4 regions of the Kitasatospora sp. NPDC090091 genome follow, and region 2 is predicted to be linked to each of the others. Evidence: riboswitches for the same ligand, from Rfam matches in the RefSeq annotation. Region 2 holds a riboswitch; each other region holds the start of a gene.
What was found. Region 2 has a riboswitch for cobalamin ahead of ACIPSC_RS10965 (ribonucleoside-diphosphate reductase subunit alpha). Riboswitches for the same ligand answer to the same signal wherever they lie in the genome.
Positions count from the first base shown of each region.

Region 1 (6,355 bases), on a different contig from region 2:
CGTGTACTCGATGCGCCAGCCGCTCGGCGTCGTCGCGGGCATCACGCCGTTCAACTTCCCGGCGATGATCCCGCTCTGGAAGGCCGCGCCCGCGCTGGCCTGCGGCAACGCCTTCGTCCTCAAGCCCTCCGAGCGCGACCCCTCGGTGCCGCTGCGGCTGGCCGAGCTGTTCCTGGAGGCCGGACTGCCGCCGGGCGTCCTCAACGTGGTCAACGGCGGCAAGGAGGCCGTCGACACGCTGCTGGAGGACCCGCGGGTGGAGGCGGTCGGCTTCGTCGGCTCGACCCCGATCGCCCAGTACGTGTACGCGACCGCGGCCGCCCACGGGAAGCGGGCGCAGTGCTTCGGCGGCGCGAAGAACCACATGATCGTCATGCCGGACGCCGACCTCGACCAGGCGGCCGACGCGCTGATCGGCGCCGGGTACGGCTCGGCCGGCGAGCGCTGCATGGCGATCTCGGTCGCCGTCCCGGTGGGGGAGGAGACCGCCGACGCCCTGGTGGCGAAGCTGGTCGAGCGGATCGCCGCCCTGAAGGTCGGCCGCTCGGACGACCCGGCGGCCGACTTCGGCCCGCTGGTCGGCGCCGACGCGCTCGCCCGGGTGCGCGACCACCTCGACATCGGTGTCGCAGAGGGCGCCGAACTCGTCGTCGACGGACGCGACTTCCGGCTGGACGGGCACGAGGGCGGCTACTTCCTCGGCGCCTCGCTGTTCGACCGGGTCACCCCGCAGATGCGGATCCACCGGGAGGAGATCTTCGGCCCGGTGCTCACCGTCGTCCGCGCCGCCGACTACGAGGAGGCGCTGCGCCTGCCCAGCGAGCACGAGTTCGGCAACGGCGTGGCGATCTTCACCCGGGACGGCGACACCGCCCGCGACTTCACCCGCCGGGTCAACACCGGCATGGTCGGCGTGAACGTGCCGATCCCGGTGCCGGTCGCCTACCACACCTTCGGCGGCTGGAAGCGCTCCGCGTTCGGCGACCTCAACCAGCACGGACCGGACGCGATCCGCTTCTACACCCGCACCCGGACCGTCACCTCGCGCTGGCCCTCCGGGGTCAAGGAGGGCGCGAGCTTCACCATTCCGACGATGGGATGAGCGCCGTGCACGACCTCACCGAGGACCAGCGGGCCGTCGCCGGGACCACCCGGGCCTTCGCCGACGAGTACCTGGCGCCGCACGCGGTGGAGTGGGACCGGACCAAGCACTTCCCGGTCGACGTGCTGCGCAAGGCGGCGGACGTCGGCCTGGCCGGCGTATACGTGCGCGAGGACGTCGGAGGCTCCGAACTCTCCCGGGCGGACGGGGTGGTGGCCTTCGAGGCGCTCGCCACCGGCTGCCCGTCGATCGCCGCCTACCTGTCCATCCACAACATGGTCGGCTGGATGGTCGACCGCTACGGCACCGGGACCCAGCGCACCCGCTGGCTGCCGGCGCTCTGCTCGGCCGAACAGTTGGGCAGCTACTGCCTCACCGAGCCCGGCGCCGGCTCCGACGCCGCCGCGCTCACCACCCGGGCCGTGCGCCAGGGGGACCACTGGGTGCTGGACGGCGTCAAGCAGTTCATCTCCGGGGCGGGCACGGCGCAGGTGTACGTGGTGATGGCGCGGACCGGCGGTCCGGGGCCGAAGGGCGTCTCCGCGTTCCTCGTGGACCGTGACGACCGGGGGCTGTCCTTCGGCCCGAACGAGCAGAAGATGGGCTGGAACGCCCAGCCGACCCGCCAGGTGCTGCTGGACGGCGTCCGGCTGCCCGCCGACCGCCTGCTCGGGGCGGAGGGCGAGGGCTTCCGGATCGCCATGGGCGGCCTCAACGGCGGACGGCTCGGTATCGCCGCCTGCTCGCTCGGCGGAGCCCAGAGTGCGCTGGAACGTGCGGTGGCCCACCTCGCCGACCGTGAGGCGTTCGGGGCGCGACTGCTGCACGCCCAGGCGCTGCAATTCCGACTCGCCGACATGGCGACCGAGTTGGAGGCCGCCCGGGCGCTGGTGTGGCGGGCCGCCGCGGCCCTGGACCGGGGGGACCCCCGTGCGCCGCAGCTCTGCGCGATGGCCAAGCGCCACGCCACCGACACCGGCTTCACGGTGGCCAACGACGCCCTCCAACTGCACGGCGGCTACGGCTACCTCGCCGAGTACGGCATCGAGAAGATCGTCCGCGACCTGCGGGTGCACCAGATCCTGGAAGGGACCAACGAGATCATGCGCGTCATCGTCGCCCGCGGCCTGACCGGAGCCGCGTGATGACCGGGAACGACACCGCGGAGGTCATCGTCCAGCGGGAGGGCCGGGCCGGGTTGATCGTCCTCAACCGCCCCGCTGCCCTGAACGCCCTCACCCACGGCATGGTGCAGCGGATCTCGGAGGCCCTGGACGCCTGGGAGCGCGACGACCGGATCGAGACCGTCGTCGTCACCGGGGCCGGCGACCGCGCCTTCTGCGCCGGAGGCGACATCGTCGCCATCCACCGCGCCGCCACCGGCGGCGACCACGGAGCCGTCGAGGAGTTCTGGCGCGACGAGTACCGGCTCAACGCCCGGATCGCCCGCTACTCGAAGCCCTACGTCGCCGTGATGAGCGGCATCGTGATGGGCGGCGGCGTCGGCGTCTCCGCCCACGGCAGCGTCCGGATCGTCACCGAGACCACCCGCGTCGCCATGCCGGAGGCGGGCATCGGCTTCGTCCCCGACGTCGGCGGCACCTACCTGCTCGCCCTCGCGCCGGGCGAGTCGGGCACCCACCTCGCCCTGACCGCGGGCTCCGCCGGTGCCGCGGACGCCCTCCTGTGCGGGCTCGCCGACCACTTCGTGCCCACCGGGCGGCTCCCGGCCCTGCTGGACGACCTGGCCGAACTGCCCGTGCACGACGCCCTCGAACGACACGTCGCGCCCGCGCCGACGGGCCTGCTGGAAGGGCAGCGGGCATGGATCGACAGCTGCTACGCGGCAGCCACCGTGGAGGAGATCCTCGACCGGCTGCGGGACAGCGGTGAACCCGAGGCGAAGAAGGCCGTCGACCGGATCACCGCCAACTCCCCGACCGCCGTGAAGGCGACCCTGGCCGCGCTGCGCCGGGCCCGGGCCCTCGGCCCGCTGGAGGCGGTGCTGGACCAGGAGTACCGCACGTCCTGCGCGGCGCTCTCCACACCGGACCTCGCCGAGGGCATCCGGGCCCAGGTGATCGACAAGGACCGCACACCCCGGTGGAGCCCGGCGACGCTGGGTGCCGTCGAACCCGCCACCGTGGCCCGCTACTTCGTCCCGCTCGGCGAGCGCGAACTGGGCCTCGCCGCCACCACACCCCTGGAGCGCTGGTGACCCACAGCATCGGATTCGTCGGACTGGGCAACATGGGCGGCCCGATGGCCGCCAACCTGGTCAAAGCCGGGTACGCGGTGACCGGTTACGACCTCTCGGAGGCCGCCCGCGGGCGGGCCGCCGGCCGGGGAGTGGCCATGGCCGACTCGGCCGGGGCGGCGGTGGAGGCCGCCGGGGTGGTCGTCACCATGCTGCCGACCGGACGCCATGTCCTCGAAGCCTACGACGAGTTGACGTCGGTCGCGCGCGGCGCGCTGTTCGTGGACTGCTCCACCGTCGCGGTCGGGGACGCCCGGATCGCCGCCGATCTGGCCCGGACCGCCGGCCACCGGGCGGTCGACGCGCCGGTCTCCGGAGGAGTGCCCGGCGCCGAGGCGGCGAGCCTGACCTTCATGGTGGGCGCGGGGGACGCCGACTTCGCCGAGGCCGAGCCGCTGCTGGCGGCGATGGGCCGCCGGGTCGTCCACTGCGGAGCGTCCGGCGCCGGGCAGGCCGCGAAGATCTGCAACAACATGATCCTCGGCATCTCGATGATCGCGGTGAGCGAGGCCTTCGTGCTCGGGGAGAGCCTCGGCCTCGGCCACCAGGCGCTGTTCGACGTGGCATCGACCGCCTCCGGCCAGTGCTGGGCGCTCACCACCAACTGCCCCGTCCCGGGGCCGGTGCCGACCAGCCCGGCGAACCGCGAGTACGCCGCCGGGTTCGCCGCCGCTCTGATGGCCAAGGACCTCGGACTGGCCGCCGGCGCGGCCGAGAGCGCGGGCGTGAGCACGGAACTCGGGCGCAGGGCAGCGCAGTTGTATGCGGACTTCGCGGCCGGCGAGGGCGCGGGCCTGGACTTCTCGGCGATCATCACCACTCTGACGGAGGGCGCCAAGTGACCGGCTACGAGACGATCCTGGTCGAGCGCAGGGACCGGGTCGGGGTGATCACGCTCGACCGCCCCAAGGCGCTCAACGCGGTGAACACCCTCCTGGTGGGCGAAGTCGTCTTTGTGGTAAAGAAGTTCGACTGCGACCCGGAGACCGGTTGCCTGGTGGTCACCGGTTCGGCGGAGTCCCTCGCAGTCGTCGGCCGTCCGGCCGTCGGAGGCGAGAGGCGTCCGAGGAAGGCCAGGCTCCGGCCCACCGTGATGTGACGCACGATCCCTTGACCGGATCTTTTCCGTTTCGCCATGATGAGCCGTCATGTAGTGACTCCGCCGCTGGGGGAAGCCGGTCCGAATCCGGCGCTGACCCGCAACGGTAGGCCGCCGACGCCACGTCGGCGGCGAGCCCGAGTACCCGTCGGCGGAGATGTGTCGTCCCTCCTCCCGTCGTGGTCTGCGGGCCGGAGCTCCGAGGGCTGCCCCGGCGCGTCGCCGGTGTCCTCCGGGCCCCTGCGTCCAGGCCCGGAAAGGCACCCATGTCCGCGCTCCGCCGCCCCCTCGGTCTGCTCGCGATACCCGCACTGGCGCTCGCCACCGCACTCCCGGCGGCCACCGCCGCCCACGCCGCACCCGCCGCCGCACCCGCCGCCGCGCCGTCCTCCGCGACCGTCCGTCCGGACGCCGCCGCGGCCGGCTGGCTGGCCCGTCAGCTCGTCGGCGGCGACCACTTCGAGTCCGTCTTCGACGGCACCGCCTACCCCGACCAGGGCCTGACCATCGACGCTGTGCTGGCCTTCGCCGCCTCGCACAGCTCCGACGAGGCCGCCGCCAAGGCGACCGCCTGGCTGGCCAAGCCCGAGATCCTCGGCGGCTACCTCGGCGACGGCACCACCGAGGCGTACGCGGGCGCCACTGCCAAGCTGCTGCTCGCCGTCGAGGTGCGCGGCGGGAACCCGACGGCCTTCGGCGGCGTCGACCTGCCGGCCCGGCTGCGCTCGCTCCAGACCGCCGAGGGCCGGTTCTCCGACCGCTCCCAGTGGGGCGACTACAGCAACGCGTTCGGCCAGTCCCTCGCGGTGATCGCCCTGCACCGCACGCCCGGCGGTGCCCCGGCCGCGGCCGTCGACTTCCTGGCGAACAGCCAGTGCGCGGACGGCGGCTACCCCGTCTCCTTCGGCCAGGCCACCTGCACCAGCGACCCGGACGCCACCGCCCTCGCCGCCCAGGCCCTGGCCGCCACCGGCCGCACCGCCAAGGCGAACGCGGGCCTCGGCTGGCTCGCCGCCCACCAGAACGCCGACGGCGGCTTCGCCGCAGCCGGGGCGTCCGCCTCCAACGCCAACACCACCGGGCTGGCCACGCAGGCGCTGCTGTCCGGCGGGCGCTTCGGGGCCGGCGTCAAGGGCTGGAGCCGGCTGGTGAAGTTCCAGCAGGGCTGTGCCACCGACCCGGCGGTACGCGGCGCGATCGCCTACGACGCGACCGGCTTCAACCCCGGCAGCGGTTCCCGGGCGACCGCGCAGGCGGTCCTCGGCCTGGCCGCAGCCCCGCTGGCGACCCTCTCCGCCGCCGGCGCGCGTCCCGACGCCCCCACCCTGGCCTGCCCGGCGCCGGCCGCCCGCTGAGAATCCGAACCCCCGACCCCACGAGGAGAGTTCCGATGACCGACACCCTCACCCCGGCCCGCCCCGCGCGCCGCACGCTCGGCTCGATCGCCGCCGTGGCGGCCCTCACCGCCGGCCTGCTCGGCGCCTCCGCCGTCCAGGCCCCGCAGGCCCACGCCGCGGCCTGCAGTGGCACCACCGGCGTCACCGTCGTGGTCGACTTCACCGCCGTCGGCGGCGGCATCGAGACCGGCTGCGCACCCGGCGACCCGGCCACCGGCCTCGCCGCGCTGACCGGTGCCGGATTCTCGTGGGCCTTCCACCCGCGCTTCCCCGGCTTCGTGTGCAAGATCAACGCACTGCCGACGACGTGCACCAACCCGACCGGCGGCGCCTACTGGTCGTACTGGCACGCCCAGCACGGCGGCCCTTGGTCGTACAGCAACCTGGGCGCGGGCAGCTACAACCCGGCGCCCGGGGACGTCGAGGGCTGGTCCTTCGGCGCCGGCGCGCAGCCGGGAATCACGGCGCCCTGACACCGGTGTGTCGCCGCACGCGGCGCG
Region 1 covers NZ_JBIVDY010000003.1:357,342-363,696, reverse strand. Annotated here, with positions in the region: gene ACIPSC_RS07155 (CoA-acylating methylmalonate-semialdehyde dehydrogenase) at 1-1,102, shown strand, start outside; gene ACIPSC_RS07150 (acyl-CoA dehydrogenase family protein) at 1,099-2,247, shown strand; gene ACIPSC_RS07145 (enoyl-CoA hydratase/isomerase family protein) at 2,247-3,320, shown strand; gene mmsB (3-hydroxyisobutyrate dehydrogenase) at 3,317-4,201, shown strand; gene ACIPSC_RS07135 (enoyl-CoA hydratase-related protein) at 4,198-4,458, shown strand; cobalamin riboswitch at 4,487-4,626, shown strand; gene ACIPSC_RS07130 (peptidase) at 4,725-5,813, shown strand; gene ACIPSC_RS07125 (flagellar hook-length control protein FliK) at 5,849-6,328, shown strand.
Region 1: another riboswitch for cobalamin. It lies ahead of ACIPSC_RS07130 (peptidase); the one in region 2 lies ahead of ACIPSC_RS10965 (ribonucleoside-diphosphate reductase subunit alpha).

Region 2 (7,397 bases):
CTCACCGCACAGGTCCTGGGCGAACTGGAGCTCGGCCTCGACGGCCTCCTCCAGCATCTCCGTCACCTGCTTGGCCATCTCCTCGTCGAAGAGGTCGGGCTCCTCCTCGCGAACCGTGTCCACCACGGAGAACGCGAAGTCCATGTGCATGGACTCGTCGCGGAACACCCAGTTCGTCCCGGTCGCCAGACCGTGCAGCAGGCCCCGGCTCCGGAACCAGTACACGTACGCGAACGCCCCGTAGAAGAACAGCCCCTCCACACACGCGGCGAAGCAGATCAGGTTGAGCAGGAACGCCCGCCTGTCCTCCTTCGTCTGCAGCGAGTCGATGTGGTCGACCGCGTTCATGTACTTGAAGCAGAACTGGGCCTTCTGGTGGATGGAGGGGATGTTCTCCACCGCGGCGAAGGCCGCGTTGCGGTCCTCCGGGTCGGGCAGGTAGGTGTCGAGCAGCGTCAGGTAGAACTGGACGTGCACGGCCTCCTCGAACAGCTGCCGGCTCAGGTAGAGCCGCGCCTCCGGGGAGTTGATGTGCTTGTAGAGGCTCAGCACCACGTTGTTCGCGACGATCGAGTCACCGGTCGCGAAGAAGGCGACCAGCCGCCCGATCATGTGCCGCTCGCCCTCGCTCAGCTTGGCGAGGTCGGCGACGTCGGAGTGCAGGTCCACCTCCTCCACCGTCCAGGTGTTCTTGATCGCGTCCCGGTACCGGTCGTAGAACGACGGGTAGCGCATCGGGCGCAGGGTCAGCTCGAAGCCGGGGTCGAGCAGCATCTTGCGGTCGTCGTCGGTGCTCACTGGCAGGCCTCGCAGGACTCGGGGTTCTCCAGGGAGCAGGCGATGGCGTCCTGCTCCTCCTGGGTCATGGTCGGGGTGCCCACGCTGACCGGGTTGGCCGGCTGCGGCGCGGCCGTGCGGGCGGTCCCGGACGCGGCCTGGGCGATCCGGGTCGCCGGGCGCGAGCGCAGGTAGTAGGTGGTCTTCAGACCGACCTTCCACGCGTACGCGTACATCGAGCTGAGCTTGCCGATGGTCGGCGCGGCCATGAAGAGGTTCAGCGACTGGCTCTGGTCGAGGTACGGCATGCGCGCCGCGGCCAGGTCGATCAGCGCGCGCTGCGGCAGCTCCCAGGCCGTCCGGTACAGCGAACGGACCTCGGCCGGCAGCCAGTTGAGCTCCTGGACCGAACCGTTGGCGTCACGCAGCGCGTCCCGGGTCTGCTGGTCCCAGACGCCCAGCTCCTTGAGCTCGCGCACCAGGTACGGGTTGACCTGGAGGAACTCGCCCGACAGCGTCTCGCGCTTGAACAGGTTGGAGACCTGCGGCTCGATGCACTCGTACACACCGGCGATCGAGGCGATCGTGGCGGTCGGCGCGATGGCCAGCAGCAGCGAGTTGCGCAGCCCGGTCCCGGCGATCCGGGTGCGCAGCGCGGCCCAGCGGTCGGCCCACTGCGGGGCGGCCGACGGGAAGTGGTCGATGTGCAGCTCGCCGCGGGCGGCGCGGGTCTCGCCGTACGCCTCGTGGCGGCCCAGCTGCTCGGCCAGGTCGGCGGAGCGCTCGTACGCGGTGAGCATGATCCGCTCGGCGATCAGGGTGGAGAGGGTCTTCGCCTCGGCGGAGTCGAAGTCGATCCGCAGCTTGAAGAAGACGTCCTGAAGGCCCATCACGCCCAGGCCGACCGGCCGCCAGCGGGAGTTCGACGTCCCGGCCTCGACGGTCGGGTAGAAGTTGATGTCCACCACGCGGTCGAGGAAGGTCACGGCGGTGCGCACGGTGGCGTCCAGCCGCTCCCAGTCCATCGCGCCGATCAGGTCGGCGGCGGTGGCGCCGTCGGCCACGTGGGCGCCGAGGTTGACCGAGCCGAGGTTGCAGACGGCGGTCTCGGAGTCGTCCGTGACCTCCAGGATCTCCGTGCAGAGGTTGGAGGAGTGCACGGTGCGGCCGGGCAGCGCGGTCTGGTTGGCGGCGCGGTTGGAGGCGTCCTTGAAGGTCATCCAGCCGTTGCCGGTCTGCGCCAGGGTGCGCATCATCCGGGCGTAGAGGGTCTGCGCGGGGATGGTGCGGACGGCCTTGCCGGCCAGCTCGGCCTTGCGGTAGGCCTCGTCGAAGTCCTCGCCCCAGAGGTCGACCAGCTCCGGCACGTCGGCCGGGGAGAACAGCGACCAGTCCTCGTTCGCGTTGACCCGGCGCATGAACTCGTCCGGGATCCAGTGCGCCAGGTTGAGGTTGTGGGTGCGGCGCGCCTCCTCACCGGTGTTGTCGCGCAGCTCCAGGAACTCCTCGATGTCCGCGTGCCAGGTCTCCAGGTAGACGCAGGCCGCGCCCTTGCGGCGGCCGCCCTGGTTGACGGCGGCGACCGAGGAGTCGAGGGTGCGCAGGAACGGGACGATGCCGTTGGACTTGCCGTTGGTGCCCCGGATCAGGCTGCCGCGCGAGCGGATCCGCGAGTAGGAGAGGCCGATGCCGCCGGCGTGCTTGGAGAGACGGGCGATCTGGGCGTACCGGGAGTAGATCGAGTCCAGGTTGTCGAGCGGCGAGTCCAGCAGGTAGCAGCTCGACATCTGCGGGTGCCGGGTGCCCGAGTTGAAGAGGGTCGGCGAGGAGGTCAGGTACTCCAGCCGGCTCATCAGGCGGTACAGCTCGGCCACCTCGCGCACCGACTGCTCGTTGTCGCCGACCGCCAGGCCACAGGCGACGCGGAGCAGGAAGTGCTGCGGGGTCTCGACGACCTTGCGGGTGATCGGGTGGCGCAGCAGGTAGCGGGACTGCACGGTGCGCAGGCCGAAGTACTCGAAGCGGTCGTCACCCTGCGGGTCGATCATCGCGTCGAGGACGTCGGCGTGCTTGGCGACGAGGGCGGCGGTGGTGTCGCCGATCAGGCCCTCGGCGTGGCCGACCGCGATCGAGGTGGAGAAGGAGACCACGCCCTGGGTCGCGGCCTCGTCGACGATCTCCAGCGCGAGCAGCCGGGCGGCGAGCTTCGAGTACTGCGGGTCCTCGGCGATCATCGACGCTGCGGCGTCCACGGCCAGCCCGCGCAGCTCGGCGAAGTCCGAGCCGGCGTGGCGGCCGCGCAGCGCGGCGGCGGCGACATGGCCGGGGTCCACCTGCGGAAGGTCGACGCTGCGGTCGGTCAGCACCCGGAGCAGAGCGCCGCCCGGGTCGGAGACCGTCGGGTCGGCGGTGGCGGAGCTGGACACCTGGGCGGGCAGGGTGGCTGAGGCAGCGGTGGTCAAGGCGCTCTCTCCTGGCGGCGATCGGCGGCGGTGGATCGAATCACCGGGCCGTTCGGGGCAGGGGAGCACGGCGCGGCAGCCGAACGGCGTCGCGCGACGGTGTCATCCCCGGCCCGCCCGCGAGGCCCGGAAGTACTACTGGTGCTGAAGGCCTCTGCGGGGAGGGCGACCGGCACACCGTCGGCAGGTACTCGGACTCGCGGGCTCGGCTTGAGCCGCCCGCACACCGCTGCGGGGCAGTCCCGGATTCCCACCGGGTTCCCCTGCGTCGACAGCAGGGACGAGCATACATCTAGTGGCGGCTGAGTATGACGGCCCCATATGTAGTGGCGGGCGTGTCGCCGAGCCCGGGCCGCGCGCCCGGGCTCTCAGTACCGGAGGAACACTTTGTACGTGCCGGAATCGCCGGTCGGGGAGCTGAACTGAGCGATCAGGCGGTAGTGCCCGCCGGCCCCGACAGCGTCCGCGACGGCCCGGTTGATGGCGCTCGGCGCGGTGCTGTCGAGGACGACGAGGTTGAACCAGCCGTCCCGGACGGCGGTGACCGTGCCGTCGTCGCCGCGGTGCACCACGCCGGCCCGGTCCTGGTACTCGGTGCCCCGGCGGGCCGAGAACCACTGGTCCGGCTTGCTGACGCTGCCCAGGTAGTACTCGGGCAGTCCCTCGACCTCGGTGAGGTAGCGGCCGCCGTGCGGCTGGGCGTGCAGGCGCAGCACGCTGAGCAGCCGGCCGGAGTCGGGACCGTCCTGGTAGCGCAGGGACGCCTGCTCCAGCCCGAGGGCGAGCAGCACCACCCACACCAGGATGCCCAGCTGGGGGTTGCGGAAGTGCGCGCCGACCAGCCGGGTGATGCCCACGCCGGCCAGCGGTGCGGCGAAGAGCATGCCGAACCCGAGGTGCCGGAACATCACGCCCGGGGTGCCCAGACAGGCGTACAGGACCGGGATCAGCAGCGCCGTTCCGCACAGGGTGGTGCTCAGCGCCGCGCGGCGCAGCCGGGTGGCCGTGATCTCGTCGTCCTCGGGCGACTCGTACATCCGCTCGCGCCGCACGTAGGCGGCCGCCCCGGCGCAGGCCAGCAGCGTGAACAGGCCGCTCCACTGGGCCGCGGAGAGCAGGACCGAGCCGGCCGACCGGGCCTCGTGGCCCTGCGTGGGCGACCAGGCCGCAATGTCGTCCAGCAGGCCGAAGGGCAGCAGCAGCCCGACGGTGCCGACGGCCAGGAGCAGCGCCCGCAGGGCGGCCGGGCCGCGGCCCTTCCGGGCCGAGGCGGAGATCACGGTGAGGGCGAGCAGGGTGGGCAGGGCGACCACGGCGGCGTACTCCGCGGCGACCGCCAGGGCCGCCACCGGCGCGGCCAGCAGCACCAGGGCCACCGGGGCGCGGGCGGTCCGGACGACGATCCAGGCGGTGACCGCGACCAGGGCGATCGCGAGGGCGTCCGGGGCCGCGTAGAAGCCGACCACCACGGTGGACTGCACGACGGCGTACGCGGCGGCGCCGCAGATGGCCACGCGCTCGTTGAAGAGCCGGCGGGTCAGCGAGTAGGCCAGGACGGTGGTGGCCAGGGCCAGGACCAGGCTGACCAGCCGGGCCCCGAAGATCCCGCTCGCGTTGGCGGCGGCGCCGGCCAGCGGCGGGTAGAGCCAGGGCGCGCCGGGGATGCGGTGGACCAGGTCGGTCGTCACCGGGGTGCCGTCGAACAGGTGGTCCAGCTCCTGGCGGCCGACGATCATGGCGATGGCCTCGTCGGGGTGTGCGGCGCCGAGCAGGCGCAGCGAGAGCGCCGCCTGGACGGCCAGCACGGCGAAGAGCAGGGCGCGGCCGATCCAGCGCCGCCGGGGGCTGGGCGCCGGGTCCCAGCCGGTCGCGGGGACGGCCGGGATGGTGTACGGGGCCAGCTCCACGGGCGGGCCGTCGGACGGGTGGAACCGCGGGTCGGTGGGCGCCGGGCCCTCCTCGGCGTGCGCGGGCCCGTCGTGGTGGGCGGTGCCGTCGTGGTGCGCGGGCCCGTCGTGGTGGGCGGTGCCGTCGTGGAGCGCGGTGGCGTCCTGGTGCGCGGTGGCGTCCTGGTCCGCGGGCCCGTCGTGGTGGGCCTGCTCCTCCGGGTACGCGACGTCCTGCCGGTGGGCGCTGTCGTCCGGGTACGCGTTGTCGTCCGGGTACGCGGGCTCGTCCGGGTACGCCGGGTACGCCGGATCCACCGGGTACGCAGGGTCGAGGAAGCCGGCCGGCTCGTCCGGGTGCCCGGGGCCGTGCGCTCCGCTCCCGGCCTGCGCGGTGTCCTCGGTCTTCGCCGTCCGGGCCGGGGTGTGCGGGGTGAACCAGGGGGAGTCGGTCTCTGAGGGCATCATGGGTTCCGGATGTCGAAGCCGTAGCGAGGGTCGGACACGCGCTGCTTGTAGTCCGCGAGCGACGGCGGGGAGGTCTCGATGCGCCAGTCCGCCCGTTTCACCATGTTGAACCAGACGAACCCGACGATGTCGTCGTGCGTCTCGATCCCGGTGAAGAGCTGGTCGATGTCGGCGCGCTGGCGCTTCCCCTGCTGGGAGGCCGTCTCGCTGATGAAGAACGGCTTCTTGCAGAAGGCGCGGATCTCCGCCATGGTCGCGCCGTAGAGCGTGTCGAAGGTCTTCGGGCCGGTGAGGGTGAAGTAGCCGGTCATGCCGGCCCAGTCCACGTAGGTGTCTCCGGGGTAGTACGGCGCGAGCCGGGTGTTGGGCGCCGGGACGGTGATGTTCGGGCTCCAGACCCAGATCACGTTGGTCGCGCCGGCCCGGTCGAAGATGTCGTGGATCCGGCGCCAGGCGCCGACGAAGTCGGCGGCGCTTGCGGCCTGCCGGCCCCACGGGTACCAGTCGCCGTTCATCTCGTGCGCGATGCTGATGGCGATGGGCAGGTTGAGCTTGGCGGCCGCCTTGGCCACGCCCCTGACGTAGTCGTCGGTCTCGCCGGCCGCGATCGCCGCCATCGAGGGGGAGTGCGGCTCCCAGGCCATGAACGGCAGCGCCCCGGCCTCGTAGATCCGTCGGACGCCGGCGGTGTCGAAGCCGTCGCCCCAGCTCGCGTAGTACTCCACGACGTTCGGCTGCTTGCCGATCATGGCGGTGAAGCTGCTCAGCGGGTCCAGCTTCGCGGGGACGTCGTCCAGCGCCGTCCCCAGGTACTTGCGGCTCGGCTTGAGCAGCGGCGTGACGTCGTACGGGACGTCGCCGGTGGCCGGCTTCTTGTGGCCCGGGGCGGCCGCGGCGGCGGTCCCGGTGCCGGTCGCCCCGGCGGCGACGGACTCGGGGACGGCGAACCCGGGGTCCTCGGGGCCGCAGGCGGTGGTCAGCAGCAGGCCGGCGGTCAGCACGGCGATCAGGGCGAGCGGGCGGCGGCCGGCCCGGCGGCGGTGGGCGGACACGGTGATCACACAGCTTCCGTGGGACGCGGCTGGACCAGGACGCGGCCCACGATGACGGCGTAGAAGAGGCCGGACGCGAGCACCAGGGCGAAGTTGAGCGCGCCCATGGTGAGCATGCGCCAGATCCCGAAGCCGACCCAGGCCAGGGCGGTCCCGCCGCCCCAGGCGATCACGCCGATCCAGAACCGGCGGGTCTTGTTCTTCCGGGCGCCGCTGGAGCCGGTCGGCTGCCAGGCCATCCGGTTGCGGCGCAGGATGTCCCAGATGGCGAAGACGTGGGCCCAGCCGTACATCATCCGGGCGGCCCAGGCCTCCAGCCGGTAGGGGTTGCGGTGCCAGAGCGGGAAGATGAGCGTCGCGTACACCAGGCCCGGGATCACCAGCATGGTGTTCTCCCACCGGATCAGGTCGGGCCGCGTGATCAGCAGCACGATCGGCACCAGCGGGGAGACGATGGTGAACAGCGCCGTGTGGATGTAGTAGAAGAAGCCGGACATGTAGCACATCCGGGTGATCGGGCGGAGCTTGGTGCTCCAGAACTTCCGGCTGCCCAGCAGGCTCATCGAGCCGGTGCACCAGCGGTACTGCTGGTTGAAGAAGCCGCCCACGTTGTCAGGGCAGACGCCGGCCGCCAGCGCGATCGGCACGTAGTGCAGGTTCCAGCCCAGCCGGCGCAGGTCGAAGCCGGTGTGGACGTCCTCGGAGTGCTCGATCAGCGTGGTGCCGCCGTTCTGCTCCAGGGCGGCCCGCCG
Region 2 covers NZ_JBIVDY010000005.1:246,583-253,979, reverse strand. Annotated here, with positions in the region: gene ACIPSC_RS10970 (ribonucleotide-diphosphate reductase subunit beta) at 1-774, opposite strand, end outside; gene ACIPSC_RS10965 (ribonucleoside-diphosphate reductase subunit alpha) at 795-3,203, opposite strand; cobalamin riboswitch at 3,404-3,544, opposite strand; gene ACIPSC_RS10960 (glycosyltransferase family 39 protein) at 3,608-5,593, opposite strand; gene ACIPSC_RS10955 (glycoside hydrolase family 26 protein) at 5,590-6,654, opposite strand; gene ACIPSC_RS10950 (glycosyltransferase family 2 protein) at 6,651-7,397, opposite strand, start outside.

Region 3 (7,397 bases), on a different contig from region 2:
ACGCCAACGTGGCCGTCGCCCTGCGCTACCTGGTCGCCTGGCTCGGCGGCTCCGGCGCCGTCGCCGTCTTCGGCCTGATGGAGGACGTCGCCACCGCCGAGATCGCCCGCTGCCAGCTCTGGCAGTGGCAGCACCACTGCACCCGCCTCGCCGGCGGCTCCCTCGCCACCGCGGACCTGGTCCGGCGGCTGATCGACCGCGAGCGGGCCGGGCTGCTCGCGGAGCACGCCGACCCGGCGCTGGTGGACGATGCGGTGCGCATCCTGGAGGAGACCGCGCTCGGCGCGGAGCTGCCCGCCTTCCTCACCACCGAGGCCTACGCCCGCCACCTCGTCCGCACCACCGCCCCGGCCGCCTGACCCGGCCGGTCTCCGCATCGCCCCCGAAGGAGGCAATCGCATGAACGTCATCCGCCGTGTCGCCGTCGTCGGTGCCGGGCAGATGGGCTCCGGCATCGCCGAGGTCTTCGCCCGCGCCGGGCTCGACACCGTCGTCTGCGAGAGCGGGCGCGAGGCCCTGAGCGCCGCCCGCAGCCGGATCGACCGCTCGTTGCACCGCGCCGTCGACCGCGGCCGGATCAGCGAGGAACAGCGCACCGACGCCTGGGCCCACCTGCTCTTCGCCGACGACCTCGAAGCGCTCGCCGACCGGCAGCTCGTCGTCGAGGCCGTCGTCGAGGACGAACGCGTCAAGACCGAGGTGCTCACCACCCTGGACAAGGTGCTGGTCGCCGAGGACGCCGTCCTCGCCACCAACACCTCGGCGATCCCCGTCACCCGGCTCGGCATCACCACCGGCCGTGCCTCGCACGTCCTGGGCCTGCACTTCTTCAACCCGGCCCCGGCGATGCCGCTGGTCGAGCTGGTCAGCTCGCTGCACACCGACCCCGCCGTGGTCGGCCGAGTGGAGGCCTTCGCCGCGGACGTCCTCGGCAAGCACGTCGTCCACTCCCGGGACCGGGCCGGGTTCGTCGTCAATGCCCTGCTGGTGCCCTACCTGCTCGCCGCCGTCCGGATGGCCGAGGCCGGGCACGCCAGCCCGGAGGACATCGACGCCGGCATGGTTTACGGCTGCGCCCACCCCATGGGCCCGCTCGCCCTCGCCGACCTGATCGGCCTGGACACCGTCGAGGCGATCGCCCACTCCATGTACGAGGAGTACAAGGAACCGCTGTACGCACCCCCGCCGCTGCTCTCCCGCATGGTCGAGGCCGGACTGCTCGGCCGCAAGACCGGCCGCGGCTTCCACGCCCACCCGGCGGCCTGACGGCCCGTCCGTACCTCCCGCCGCCGGCCACCGGCCACCGGCAGACCCGATGCCCTGGAGACCGCGCCACCCGCGCGCTCCAGGGCGTCGCGCTGCCCGCGTTTCCCGGGGACGGCTCGGGCAGCCACCGGCCGGGCACCGCACGCGTGCGGTGCCCGGCCGGGTCGTACCGTCCTCGGGTCAGTCCGCCAGTTCCTCCCTCAGGCGGCGGGCGGCGCCGACCAGGCTGTCCAGGGAGGCTCGGGTCTCCGGCCAGCCGCGGGTCTTCAGGCCGCAGTCGGGGTTGACCCACAGGCGTTCGGCCGGGATCGCGGCGAGGCCGGTGCGCAGCAGGGAGACGGCCTCCTCGGTGCTCGGCACGCGCGGGGAGTGGATGTCCCAGACACCCGGCCCGACCTCGCGCGGGTAGCCCGCCTCGGCCAGCTCGCCGGCCACCTCCATGTGCGAGCGGGTCGCCTCCAGCGAGATCACGTCTGCGTCGAGGTCGTCGATGGCCGTCATGATCGCGCCGAACTCGGCGTAGCACATGTGGGTGTGGATCTGGGTGTCCGCCCGTACCCCCGAGGTGGCGAGGCGGAAGGCCTCGGTGGCCCACGCCAGGTAGGCCGGGCGGTCGGCGGCGCGCAGCGGCAGGGTCTCGCGCAGGGCCGGCTCGTCGACCTGGACGACGGCGGCGCCGGCGGACTCCAGGTCGACGACCTCGTCGCGCAGCGCGAGCGCGACCTGGCGAGCGGTGTCGGCGAACGGCTGGTCGTCGCGGACGAAGGACCACGCGAGCATGGTGACCGGCCCGGTGAGCATGCCCTTGACCGGGCGGTCGGTGAGGCCCTGGGCGTAGCGGAACCAGTCCACCGTCATCGGGTGCGGGCGGGAGATGTCCCCGGCCAGCACCGGCGGCCGCACGTACCTGGTGCCGTAGGACTGGACCCAGCCGTGGCGGGTGGCCAGGTAGCCGGTGAGCTGCTCGGCGAAGTACTGGACCATGTCGTTGCGCTCGGGCTCGCCGTGCACGAGGACGTCCAGGCCGGCCTTCTCCTGGTAGGCGATGACCTCGCGGACCTCGGCCTCCATCCGCTCCCGGTACGCCCCCGCGTCGATCCGGCCCGCCGTCAGGTCGGCCCGTGCGAGCCGCAGTTCGGCGGTCTGCGGGAACGAGCCGATGGTGGTGGTGGGAAGGAGCGGCAGGCCCAGCCGGGCGCGCTGGGCCTCGGCCCGCTGCGGGTAGGCCTGGGCGCGGCGGGTGTCGTCGGCGCCCACGGCGGCCGCACGGGCCCGTACGGCCGGGTCACGGGTGATGGGGGAGGTGGCGCGGGAGGCCAGGTCGGCGCGGTTGGCGGCGAGTTCGGCGGTGATCGCGCCAGTACCCTCCCGCAGCCCGCGGGCCAGCAGGGCGACCTCGGCGGCCTTCTGCTTGGCGAAGGCGAGCCAGCGGGCGATCTGCGGGTCGACGTCGCGCTCGGCCGCGGCGTCGATCGGCACGTGCAGGAGGGAGCAGGACGGCGCGACGTCGACCCGGTCGGCGAGACCGAGCAGCGTCGCGAGGGTGGCCAGCGACTTCCCGAGGTCGTTGATCCAGATGTTCCGGCCGTCGACGACCCCGGCGACCAGGCGCTTGCCCGGCAGGCCCCCGACTGCGGCGAGATCGTCCAGGTTGGCGGCGGCCGGGCCGGTGAAGTCCAGCGCCAGGCCCTCGACCGGGGCCTTGGCGAGCACCGGCAGGGCTTCGCCGAGGCGGTCGAAGTAGCTCGCCACCAGCAGCTTCGGCCGGGCGGTGAGGCCGCCCAGCTCGCGGTAGGCGCGGGCGGCGGCGTTCAGTTCGGCCGGGGTGCGGTCCTGGACGAGCGCGGGCTCGTCCAGCTGGACCCATGCGGCGCCCGCCGCCCGCAGGTGGGCGAGCAACTCGGCGTAGACGGGCAGCAGCCGGTCCAGCAGGGTGATCGGCTGGAAGTCGGCCGCGACGCCGGGCGCCGGCTTGGCGAGCAGCAGGTAGGTGATCGGGCCGACCAGCACCGGGCGGGCGGCGTGGCCGAGAACCAGGGCCTCGCGCAGCTCGGCGGCCGCCTTGGCCGGGTTCGCGGCGAACACCGTGTCGGGGCCCAACTCGGGCACCAGGTAGTGGTAGTTGGTGTCGAACCACTTGGTCATCTCCAGTGGCGCGACGTCCTGGGTGCCGCGCGCCATGGCGAAGTAGCCGTCCAGAGGGTCGGCCTCGACGGCCTCCCGGTGGCGGGCCGGGATCGCGCCGACGGCCACGGTGGTGTCCAGCACGTGGTCGTAGAGCGAGAAGTCACCGGTCGGGACCTCCTGGACCCCGGACTCGGCAAGCTGGGCCCAGTTCTCCCGGCGCAGGCCGGCAGCGGCGGTCAGCAGCGCCTCCGAGGTGACTGTGCCCTTCCAGTACCCCTCGATCGCCTTCTTCAGTTCCCGGTTACGGCCCTGCCGGGGGTAGCCGTACACGGTGGCCACGGTCGCCGCGGCTGCGGACTGCGCTGTCAAGGGACTCTCCTTCGCGAGCCTGATTCCTCTTGGTGCCCGGTGACGGCACGAAGGCGCGAAGGGGTGACGAACCGGACGGACGCCCGCACGTGGACGCAGCTCCGCCTGGTATGAACGCCGACCCGCCCACGAGGTCACCGGATTGCCGCGCGCGAAACGGTCGCGCACGGGCAGTGGCAGGTCTTCGGACTCGCGGGCACGGCCGCCCTGGTCCCAGGGCGGACACCTACTGGCCGTCGCTTCCCAGACCCTCCCGGGCCCAGTGCGTATGACGGCGGTCGTTCCCACTCACCGCTGCGGGGCAGTCCCGGATTCCCACCGGGTTCCCTCTTGCGACGCGCCTGCCTGGCGGACAGGGCGAACCAGCTGCACCGCCAGCTTAGGGGCAGGACGGCGGAAGCTGAACAGCGAATCGCTCAAATCGTCCGGATGCTGAGACCGGGTCGGCGTCAGGACCGGACGGCCGCGCGGCGTTCCCCGGAGCGGGAGGGACGTCGGAGCCGTCCGCGGCCTCGAAGCGCACCGTGGGTTCGAAGTTGGCGCGCCGGGCGGCCCGGCGGAAGACCGTCAGGACGGCCGGCCCGACGACCAGTACGGCCGTGAAGGTGGTGACGGCCCGGCCGGTGTCCCAGCCGAGCGAGGTGGCCAGGTCGAACAACAGGTAGCGGTGCCACTGTTCGGTGAAGGGCAGGCCCGGCAGGTAGGCGATGGAGCTGTTCGGGTCGGTCGAGAACGGCCAGAAGGACAGGTTGAGCAGGAAGCCGAACAGGTAACCGGAGAACGCCCCGTACACGGCCAGCATCGGCACCTCCCAGCGCCGGCGGGCCGGTGGGAGCAGTCCGGCTAGCATGCCCACGAAGGCGCAGCCGAACATCTGGTACGGCATCCAGGGGCCGACGCCGCCGGTCAGCAGGGCCGAGGCGAACAGCGAGGTGCAGCCGAGGGTGAAGCCGAAGCCGAGGCCGAAGACCCGGCCGGCCAGGACGAGGACGAAGAAGACCGTCTCCACTCCGGCCGTCCCGGCGCCGAGCGGGCGGAGTCCGGCGTTGACGGCGGACAGGACGCCGAGCATGGCGAGAGCCTTGGCGTCGATGCCGCCGGCCGCGATCTCCGCGATGACGACGGCGAGGACCAGGACCAGCAGGGCGCCGAAGATCAGCGGCGGTGCGTAGTTCGAGCCGAACTTCCCGGGGGCCACGACGAACGGCCAGGTGAAGGCGACGACGCCGATGAAGGCGGCCAGCGCGATGACGATGCGGGCCCGGCCGGGGATGCGCAGGGCGGTCATCGGGCGGCCTCCGCCGGTTCGAGGGCCCCGGCGACCTGCCTGGTGGTCAGGTACGGCAGGGGAGCGAGGATCTTGGCGGTCTGCGGGGCGAAGGTCGGTGAGGCCACGATGACCTCGGAGGTCGGGCCGTCGGCGACGATCTCGCCCTCGGCCATGACGACGACCCGGTCGGCGGCGGAGGCGACGAACTCGACGTCGTGGGTGGAGACCACGACGGTCCGGCCCTCGGCGGCGAGGGCGTCGACGATGCCGGTGAGCGCTTCCTTGGCCTGGTAGTCCAGCCCGCGGGTGGGTTCGTCCAGCAGCACCACCCTGGGTGCGGCTGCCAGTTGGATCGCCAGGACGAGGGCCAGCTGCTGGCCCTCGGAGAGGTCGCGGGGGTGGATGTCGTCCGGGATGCCGGGGGCCAGCCGGTCGAGGATCTGCCGGGCGGTCGGCCCTGCGGCGTGATCGGCCTCCAGGTCGCTCTGGGCCAGCTCCTGGGCGACCGTCTCCAGGTACAGCAGGTCGGTGGGGGTCTGCGGGACGAGGCCGACCAGTTGCCGGGCCCGGGCCGCGGGGAGGCGCTTGGGGTCCTCGGCCTTCCCGCCCTCGGCTGCGACGACCTTCACGCTGCCGCCCTGCCTGGGACCGGAGCCCTGGAGGGCCCAAAGGAGTGAGGACTTGCCGGAGCCGTTGCGCCCCATCAGGGCCGTGACCTCGCCCGCGCGCAGCTCCAGCCCGACGCCCCGGACGGCGGCCACCTGGCCGTAGCGCACCACGACCCGCTCGGCGGAGAGCACGGTCTCGCCGGTGGCCGGTTCGCGGCGCGGCGCCGGTGCCGGGCGGTCGGCCAGCCGCTCCCGCAGCGGAGCGGCCGCCCGGCGGGCGTCCCGGACCGAGAGCGGCAGCGGCTGCCAGCCGGCCAGCCGGCCGAGGTCGACCACGGGCGGCGCGATCACGGTGTCCCGGAAGACCTCGGCGGGCGGGCCGTGCACGACGGTCCCGTCGCCGGGCAGGTAGGCGACGCTGTCGGCGTACTGGACGACGCGCTCCAGGCGGTGCTCGGCGAGCAGGACGGTGACGCCGAGGTCGTGCACCAGCCGGGTGACGGCGGCGAGCACCTCCTCGGCGGCGGTCGGGTCGAGGGCGGAGGTCGGCTCGTCCAGGACCAGGACGCGCGGGTGGGCGGTGAGGACGGAGCCGATGGCTACGCGCTGCTGCTGGCCGCCGGAGAGCTCGTGCAGGGCGCGGTGGCGCAGGTCGGCCAGGCCCAGCAGGTCGAGGGTCTCCTCGACGCGCTTGCGCATGACCTCCGCGGGGATCGCCAACTGCTCCATGACGTAGGCGAGCTCCTCCTCCACCGTGTCGGTGACGAAGCCCGCCAGCGGGTCCTGGCCCACCACGCCTACCACGTCGGCGAGTTCACGAGGCGGGTGGTGGGCGGTGTCGCGGCCGTCCACGGTCACCCGGCCCCGCAGGGTGCCGCCGGTGAAGTGCGGCACCAGCCCGTTGACGGCACCGAGCAGGGTCGATTTGCCGACGCCCGTACGACCGACCACCAGGCAGAGCTCGCCCTCCGGGACGTGCAGGTCGACGTCGCGCAGGACGGGCGAGGTCTTGCCGTCGTACACGACACTCACCTGGTCGAATCGGATCACGTGCTCACCTCGGAGGTCGTGCGGTCGGTGCGGTTGCTGTGACTGCTGCCGCCGGTGCGGGCGTCCGGGCGCTGCGCGGGCGGGGCGACGGGTTCGGGCGTCCGGCCGGGCGGCGGTGCGACGATCCCGGCGGCGCCCGCCAGCAGCAGGGCGAGCACCGGGACGAGCGGCAGCGTCGGCCAGGTCAGCGGGTAGAGGGAGGGGTTGAGCTCGGTGGCGTCGTAGCCGACGGTGGCGAACAGCAGGACGGCGGCGGCCACGCCGCAGCCGGCGACGCCCCATTCGGCCGCCCGCCAGCGGTCCGGCCGGTAGGTGGTGCGTCGCACCCGGCGCCCGCCCAGCAGCAGGCCCGCCACACAGAGCACGGCGCCGGCGAGGAAGGCCGGCAGTCCCAGCGCGGCGGGGGCCGTCCCGTCCAGGAGCCCGTACACGCCGGCGCAGAGGCCGCACATGCCGAGCAGCATCAGGGCACCGGTGAGCCGGCGGGAGCGACGGGAGGCGGTGCCGGAGCGCCCGTAGCCGCGCGAGTCCATCGCGGCGGCCAGGTGCAGCGAACGCTCCAGGGCGTCCTCCAGGACCGGCACCACGATGCCACGCAACGCGCGGACGCCCTTGCGCTGCCCGGCACGCAACCGCCGCGCCCGGGCGACGCGTTGGACGCTCTGCACCAGCTGCGGCGCGACGCTCAGCGACACCGTGACGGCGAC
Region 3 covers NZ_JBIVDY010000003.1:346,262-353,658, forward strand. Annotated here, with positions in the region: gene aceB (malate synthase A) at 1-359, shown strand, start outside; gene ACIPSC_RS07090 (3-hydroxybutyryl-CoA dehydrogenase) at 400-1,266, shown strand; gene metE (5-methyltetrahydropteroyltriglutamate--homocysteine S-methyltransferase) at 1,447-3,762, opposite strand; cobalamin riboswitch at 3,920-4,144, opposite strand; gene ACIPSC_RS07100 (ECF transporter S component) at 4,142-5,050, opposite strand; gene ACIPSC_RS07105 (ABC transporter ATP-binding protein) at 5,047-6,690, opposite strand; gene ACIPSC_RS07110 (CbiQ family ECF transporter T component) at 6,687-7,397, opposite strand, start outside.
Region 3: another riboswitch for cobalamin. It lies ahead of metE (5-methyltetrahydropteroyltriglutamate--homocysteine S-methyltransferase); the one in region 2 lies ahead of ACIPSC_RS10965 (ribonucleoside-diphosphate reductase subunit alpha).

Region 4 (7,397 bases), on a different contig from region 2:
GCGGGCCAGCGGGGCGAGCTCGGCGGGGGCGGGGAAGCCTTCCGGCACCGGGACCCGGCCTCGGCCCGGTGCGGGTGCGGGCCCTCGCCTGCGGGGTACGCCGGGACCGCCCGGCCTGGCGCCGGCGGGGCGGTGGGCCGTGCCGGGCAGACGGGTCACCGTCGCACCGGAACCGATCGTCGGCGGGAGCGGGGCATCACGGTCGCGCGGGTTCCGAGACGTCACGTCGAGCAGTCTTCCCCTTGTACCGGCCATCTGTCACATCCGGTTCCCCTCCGGTGCCGGCGCACGGCGGCAAGGGGTCCACAAGATCGGGCAACAGGCCCCAAACCGCCTGGCCGAAACTGTGTGACGTGGCCACGCCATCCTGACCTCCCGGGTGCGACCGGGGAGGTGGGAGGGGGCGGACAGCCCTCCCGCGGCGTCAGAGCAGCGGGGTCAGCCAGCGGCGCAGCAGCTCCTCGTAGGCGTCCGGGTCGGCGTTCCAGAGCGCCGCGTGCTCACCGCCCGGGACCGCCTGGAGGCTGACCACGTCCGGGCGCAGGGCCGCCAGGCGGGCGGCGGCCTTCCAGGGGGCGATCCGGTCGTCCGGGCTCTGCAGGACGAGGGTCGGCGCCCGCAGGTCGGTGCCGTCCGCGATCCGGGCGAAGCCCGCCAGGTCCACGCCGGTGCGGCCCTCGGCGGCCAGCGCGCCGAGGTCGGCGGCGGCGCCGCGGAAGCCGGCCCGGGCGGCGCCCCGGCGGGCGGAGGCGGGCAGGTCGAGCACCGGCGAGTCCAGCACCAGGCCGGCGACCGAGGAGGCCCAGGCGGACCGGGCGGCCATCTGCAGGGCGATGGTGGCCCCGACCGACCAGCCGTAGAGGACGATCCGGGCGGCGCCGTTGTCCAGCGCGAGCCGGACGGCCGCCTCGACGTCCCGCCACTCCGTCTCGCCGAAGTGGCCGAGGCCGTCCGGGGAGGCGGGCGCACCGGCGTCGCCGCGGTAGGTGACGACGAGGGCCGGCAGGGCGAGCCGGTCCAGGACCGGCAGCACCGGGAGGACCTGCTGCCGGTCCGCCTCCGGGCTGTGCACCAGGACGACCCAGGTGCCGCGCTTGCCGTCCAGGTACCAGGCCGGGAGGGCGCCCAGCTCGCCCTCGGCGGCGGTCTCGCCGTACGCCAGGCCGAGCGCCCCGATCGGGTCGCCCAGGTGCACCCGGGGGGTGAAGCGGACCTCGGTGCCGGCGGTCAGCGTGCCCCGGTCGGCGCGGACCAGGCGGCGGGTGACGCCCCGGTCGTCCCGGTGCAGGATCTCGTCGACGACCGCGTGCCCGCCGCCGGCCCACTCGACGCCCCAGCGGCCGGGCCGGGCGCTGTCGGGGCCCGGGGTGAAGGTGACCCGGCCGGCGCCGAGGGCCTGCACCAGGACGGGGCCGGTGGGCGCCTCGCGGGCGGCCGTCGGACGGACCATCCGCTCCGACGCCCGGCGGCCGATCACCAGCACGGCGACCCCGGTTCCGACGGCGGCGGCCGCCACGACGGCCGCGGTTCCCCAACGCATATCGCTCCCCGCTCTGTCGGTCGCGGACTGGGCACTCTGTGCGCACCAGTCCACTCGCGGGGGAGGCGGCCGGCCACCGGACGCGGCCGTCCGGGTCACGCCGGGGCGGCCGGCGGGCCCGGGGCGGGCGGCCGGGCCCCCGGGCGGGCGGCCGGGCGCCGGGGGGCAGGGCCCGGCCGTCACACCGGGATGTCGGGCTGCCGCCGCGCGAGCAGCTCCCAGAACCGCTCGCCGGCCGGCCGGTCCCGGGTGACGGCGGGCCCGGCCGCCGGGGCCGGCGAGCCCCAGCTGCCGGCGCCCCAGTGCGAGGAGACCTGGTACTCGCTCTGCAGCGCCGTCAGCACGGCGGCGAGGTCCTCCTCGTGCACCGGCACGATCCGGCCGATCGCACGGACGTGCGCCTGCCAGCGCCCGTCCACGCACTGCTTCAGCCGCTGGTCCAGCTCCTCCCGACGGCCCGTCACCGCGACCAGCTCGCGCAGCCGCAGCCCGAGCACCTGGGCGAGCGCGTGGGTCTGCGCCTCGTCGCCGTCCCAGCGGTCGGCCGCCTCGGCCTGCTGGTAGTGCCGCAGCGGGACGCCGATCCGGCGGGCCGCGGCCTCCTGGTTGAGCTCCCGGGCCACCCGGAAGTCCCGCAGCCGGGCCGGGTGGGCGCCCATCAGCTGGGCGGGCGGGCACCAGAGCGCCCGGGCGAGGGCGATGAACTCCTCCTCGGTCGGGCGCAGCCCGCCGCTCTCCCAGCCGAGCACATGGGCGGGCAGCAGCCGGATCCCGTGCGCGGCCATTCCCTCGGCGACCTGCTCGGGGGTCAGGCCGAGGCCGGCGCGGTGCGCACGGGCGGCCGCCGGGGAGAAGGGCACCGGCGGCAGGGCGGGTGGCTGTCTGCGTCGCATGCGCCGACCGTAGGGGTTTGGTCCATCGGCGCCCCAGCCGCCGAACGCACGAAGCGGGCCTGGAGGTACCTCCAGGCGGATGGACGATCCCACAGCCTGTCATGCCCCTGCGGCAGTCATGATCGGAGATAGCGACGTGGTCGGGAACGGTGAAAACGGGGGTGCGGCGGCGTGAGGCCGTGTGACCAACCCCTCCGCGACCTTGGTTGACTCGCGGTTCGGCCGCGTGATGGGATCCTTCAGCCAATACGGAGGCATGCAGAGGAAGCCGGTGCGAGTCCGGCGCGGTCCCGCCACTGTCACCGGGGAGCACGTCCGACAAAGCCCTCCTTGCCCGCCGACGGGCAGGAGCGGCCCACCGGCAGGCCGTCAGAAGCCGCTGGAAGGCGCGGCCGTGCGTTCGACCCGGAAGCCAGGAGACTCTCGCCCCCGGTACGTCGATCCAGGGCGCGGACCCTGAGTGAGGACACGCACGCGATGCAGGCTGCCCAGCCCCACCGAGACCTCCGCTGCCTGCCGTGCGCCCGCTGACCCGCGCCGCCGCCTTCGCCCTGGGCGCCGTCGCCGGCAGCCTCGCCGACGCCCGGTTCGCCGACCCGCGCCGCGGCCACCCGGTGGCGCTCTTCGGCAGCGCGGCCGGCCGCCTGGAACGCCGGATCTGGCGCGACGACCGCGCCGTCGGCGCCGCCTACACCGCACTCTGCGTGGGCACCGTCACGGCCGGCGCGCTGGCCGCCGAGCGCCTGCTGGGCCGGCGCCTGCCCGGGCGGGCCGCGCTGGCCGCCGCCGCCACCTGGACGGTGCTCGGCGGCACCTCGCTCACCCGGGAGGCCCGGACCATCGGCCGCTCGCTCGCCGCGGGCGACCTGACGGCGGCCCGGGCCCGGCTGCCGCACCTGTGCGGGCGCGACCCGAGCGCGCTGGACGAGCAGCAGGTGGCCCGCGCCGTGGTCGAGTCGGTCGCCGAGAACACCGCCGACGCCGTGGTGAACGCGCTGGTCTGGGGCGCCGTCGCGGGCACGCCCGGGCTGCTCGCCTTCCGCGCCGTCAACACCCTGGACGCGATGGTCGGCCACCGCTCGCCGCGGCACACCCGCTTCGGCTGGGCCTCGGCCCGGCTGGACGACGTGGCGGGCTGGCCGGGCGCCCGGCTGACCGCGCTGCTCACGGTGGCCGCCGCGCCCGAACCCCGGACCGCCTGGCGGGTCTGGCGCCGGGACGGCTCCGCGCACCCCAGCCCCAACGCGGGCCAGGCCGAGGCGGCCTTCGCCGGCGCCATCGGCGTCCGCCTGGGAGGCACGCTCCATTACGGCGACCGGGTCGAGCACCGGCCGGTCCTCGGTGCGGAGCTGCGGCCGGTCGGGGTGGACGACATCGAACGGGCCTGTCAGCTCTCCCGGCGGGTGGGCGCGCTGGCCCTGGGTACGACGGTCGCGGGGCACCTGCTGCTCCGGGCGGTCCTGGGCAGGAGGGGAAGGGCATGAGCAACGCGCTGCTGGTCGCCGGGACGACCTCGGACGCGGGCAAGAGCGTGGTCACCGCGGGCATCTGCCGCTGGCTGGCCCGGCAGGGCGTCAGTGTCGCGCCGTTCAAGGCGCAGAACATGTCGCTGAACTCGTTCGTCACCGCCGACGGCGCCGAGATCGGCCGGGCCCAGGCGATGCAGGCGCAGGCGGCCCGGGTCGAGCCCGAGGCGGCGATGAACCCGGTGCTGCTCAAGCCCGGCGCGGACGGCCGCAGCCAGGTGGTGCTGCTGGGCCGGCCGGTCGCCGAGGTCGGCGCGCTGGACTACCGCGAGCGCAAGCCCGTCCTGCTGGAGCGGGCCCTGGAGTGCCTGGCCGACCTGCGCCGCCGCTACGACGTGGTGGTCTGCGAGGGCGCCGGCTCGCCGGCCGAGATCAACCTGCGGGACCGGGACATCGCCAACATGGGCCTGGCCACCGCCGCCGGGCTGCCGGTCGTCGTGGTCGGGGACATCGACCGCGGCGGCGTGTTCGCGGCGATGTACGGGACGCTGGCGCTGCTCTCCGCGGAGGACCAGCGCCACGTGGCCGGCTGGTTCGTCAACAAGTTCCGCGGCGACGCACGGCTGCTCGCCCCCGGGCTGGAGATGCTGCGCGAGCTGACCGGCCGTCCGGTGCTGGGCACCCTGCCGATGCTGTCCGGGCTCTGGCTGGACGCCGAGGACTCGCTCGACCTCACCACCGTGGTGGACCGCACCGAGGGCCGCGGGCCGGTGGGCCGGGACGTGCTCCGGGTGGCCGTGGTGCGCTTCCCCCGGCTCTCCAACTTCACCGACGTGGACGCGCTGGCCCAGGAGCCGGGCGTGCTGGTCCGCTGGGCCACCCGCCCGGAGGAGCTGGCCGACGCCGACCTGGTGGTGCTGCCCGGCACCCGGGCCACCGTCGCCGACCTGGCCTGGCTGCGCGAGCGCGGGCTGGAATCGGCCCTCCGGGCGCGGGCCGCGGCCGGACAGCCGGTGCTCGGCGTCTGCGGCGGCTACCAGATGCTCGCGCGCGAGATCGTGGACGGCGTCGAGTCCCGGGCCGGCGCGGTGGACGGGCTCGGCCTGCTGCCGACGCACGTCCGGTTCGGCGCCGAGAAGGTGCTCGGCCGGCCGGTCGGCGAGGCCTACGGGCAGCGGGTCGAGGGGTACGAGATCCACCACGGCGTGGTGACCGTCGAAGGCGGCACGCCCTTCCTGGACGGCTGCCGGGTGGACGCGGTCTGGGGCACCACCTGGCACGGCGCGCTGGAGAACGACGGCTTCCGGCGCGCCCTGCTGGGCGAGGTGGCCGCCGCCGCCGGCCGGGACTTCGTCGCAGCCCCGGACACCTCCTTCGCCGCCGCCCGCGAGGCCCGGCTCGACCGGCTGGGCGACCTGATCGAGGAACACGCGGACACCGACGCACTGTGGAAGCTGATCGAGGGCGGGGTGCCGGCCGCGGGCGCGCTGCCGTTCCTGCCGCCCGGGGCCCCCTTGGAGAATCATGAGTGACGTCCGCTACCCGTTCACCGCGATCGTCGGCATGGCCGACCTGCGGCTCGGGCTGCTGCTCAACGCCGTCTCCCCGGCCGTCGGCGGGGTGCTGGTGCGCGGCGAGAAGGGCACCGCCAAGTCGACCATGGTGCGCGCGCTGGCCGGCCTGCTGCCGTCCATCGCCACCGTCGACGGCTGCCGCTTCGCCTGCGACCCGGCCGCGCCGGACCCGCAGTGCCCGGACGGCGCGCACGACGGCGCACCCGCGTCGGCGCGCGCGGCCCGGCTGGTCGAACTGCCGGTCGGCGTCTCCGAGGACCGGATCGTCGGCTCGCTGGACCTGGAGCGGGCGCTCGCCGAGGGCGTCAAGGCGTACGAGCCGGGGCTGCTCGCCCAGGCCCACCGCGGCGTGCTCTACATCGACGAGGTCAACCTGCTCCAGGACCACGTGGTGGACCTGCTGCTGGACGCCGCCGCGATGGGCCGCTCCTACGTCGAGCGCGAGGGCGTCTCGGTGCGGCACGCCGCGCGGTTCCTGCTGGTCGGCACGATGAACCCGGAGGAGGGCGAGCTGCGGCCGCAGCTGCTCGACCGGTTCGGCCTGACCGTGGAGATCGCGGCCACCCGGGAGCCGGCCGAGCGGGCCGAGGTGGTCCGCCGCCGGCTCGGCTACGACGCCGACCCGGCGGGCTTCGCCGCGCGGTTCGCGCCGGACGAGCGGGAGCTCGCCGAACGGATCACCGCGGCCCGGAAGCTGCTGCCCGAGGTCGAGCTGACCGACCGGGCGCTGCGTCAGATCACCGCGGTCTGCGCCGCGTTCGAGGTGGACGGGCTGCGCGCGGACATCGTCATGGCTCGCACCGCCGTCGCGCTGGCCGCCTGGGCGGGGCGCACCGAGGTGCTGGAGGAGGACGTCCGCAAGGCCGCACAGCTGGCGCTGCCGCACCGGCGCCGGCGCAACCCCTTCGACGCGCCCGGCCTGGACGAGGAGCAGCTGGACCGGACACTGGCGGAGCACGCCGGACCGGAGGAGCCCGAGGAGCCGGCGGCGGAGGACCCTCGGCCGGAGGGCCCCGCCGACGGCGGGCCCGGGGACGACGGCCCCGAGCCGGACGGCGACGGCCCGGACGGCGGTCCGGACGGCGGCGGGGGCGGCGCCCCCGAACCGGCCGGCCCGCCCGCCCCGACCGGCACCGACGCACCTGCGCCGGGGCCCGAGGAGGCCCCGCAGCAGCCGGTGCCCGTCCAGCCGCCCGCGCCCGGACGGGAGGCCGCCCCGGTGGCGGCCGGCGAGCCGTACCGGACCAGGCTGTTCAAGGTGGACGGCACCGGGCGGGGCGCCCAGGGCCGCCGCTCCCCTGCCGAGACCGACGGCGGCCACACCATCCGGGCCCGGCGCCCGCAGGGCCGGCTGGCCCGGCTGCACCTGAGCGCCACCCTGCAGGCCGCCGCGCCGCACCAGGTGGCGCGCGGGCGGACCTCGCGCGCGCTGGTGCTGGCCAAGGACGACTTCCGCGAGCAGGTCCGCCAGGGCCGGGAGTCCAACCTGGTGCTGTTCGTGGTGGACGCTTCGGGCTCGATGGCGGCCCGGCAGCGGATGACCGCCGTCAAGGGCGCGGTGCTGTCGCTGCTGATGGACGCCTACCAGCGCCGCGACAAGATCGGCATGATCACCTTCCGCGGGGCGGGCGCCGAGCTGGCCCTGCCCCCCACCTCCTCCGTCGAGGTCGGCGCGGCCCGCCTGGAGTCGCTGCCCACCGGCGGCCGGACCCCGCTGGCGGCCGGGCTGCTGCGGGCGCACGAGGTGCTGCGGGTCGAGCGGATGCGCGACCCGCACCGGCGGCCGCTGCTGGTCGTGGTGACCGACGGCCGGGCCACCGGCGACCGGGACGCGGTGGCCCGGTCGCACCGGGCGGCCGGGCTGCTGGCCGCCCAGGGCGTGACCGGCGTGGTGCTGGACTGCGAGGCCGGCCCGGTCCGGCTC
Region 4 covers NZ_JBIVDY010000010.1:237,742-245,138, reverse strand. Annotated here, with positions in the region: gene ACIPSC_RS19640 (hypothetical protein) at 1-48, opposite strand, end outside; gene ACIPSC_RS19635 (alpha/beta hydrolase family protein) at 425-1,540, opposite strand; gene ACIPSC_RS19630 (XRE family transcriptional regulator) at 1,720-2,433, opposite strand; cobalamin riboswitch at 2,694-2,856, shown strand; gene ACIPSC_RS19625 (cobalamin biosynthesis protein) at 2,952-3,917, shown strand; gene ACIPSC_RS19620 (cobyric acid synthase) at 3,914-5,431, shown strand; gene ACIPSC_RS19615 (putative cobaltochelatase) at 5,424-7,397, shown strand, end outside.
Region 4: another riboswitch for cobalamin. It lies ahead of ACIPSC_RS19625 (cobalamin biosynthesis protein); the one in region 2 lies ahead of ACIPSC_RS10965 (ribonucleoside-diphosphate reductase subunit alpha).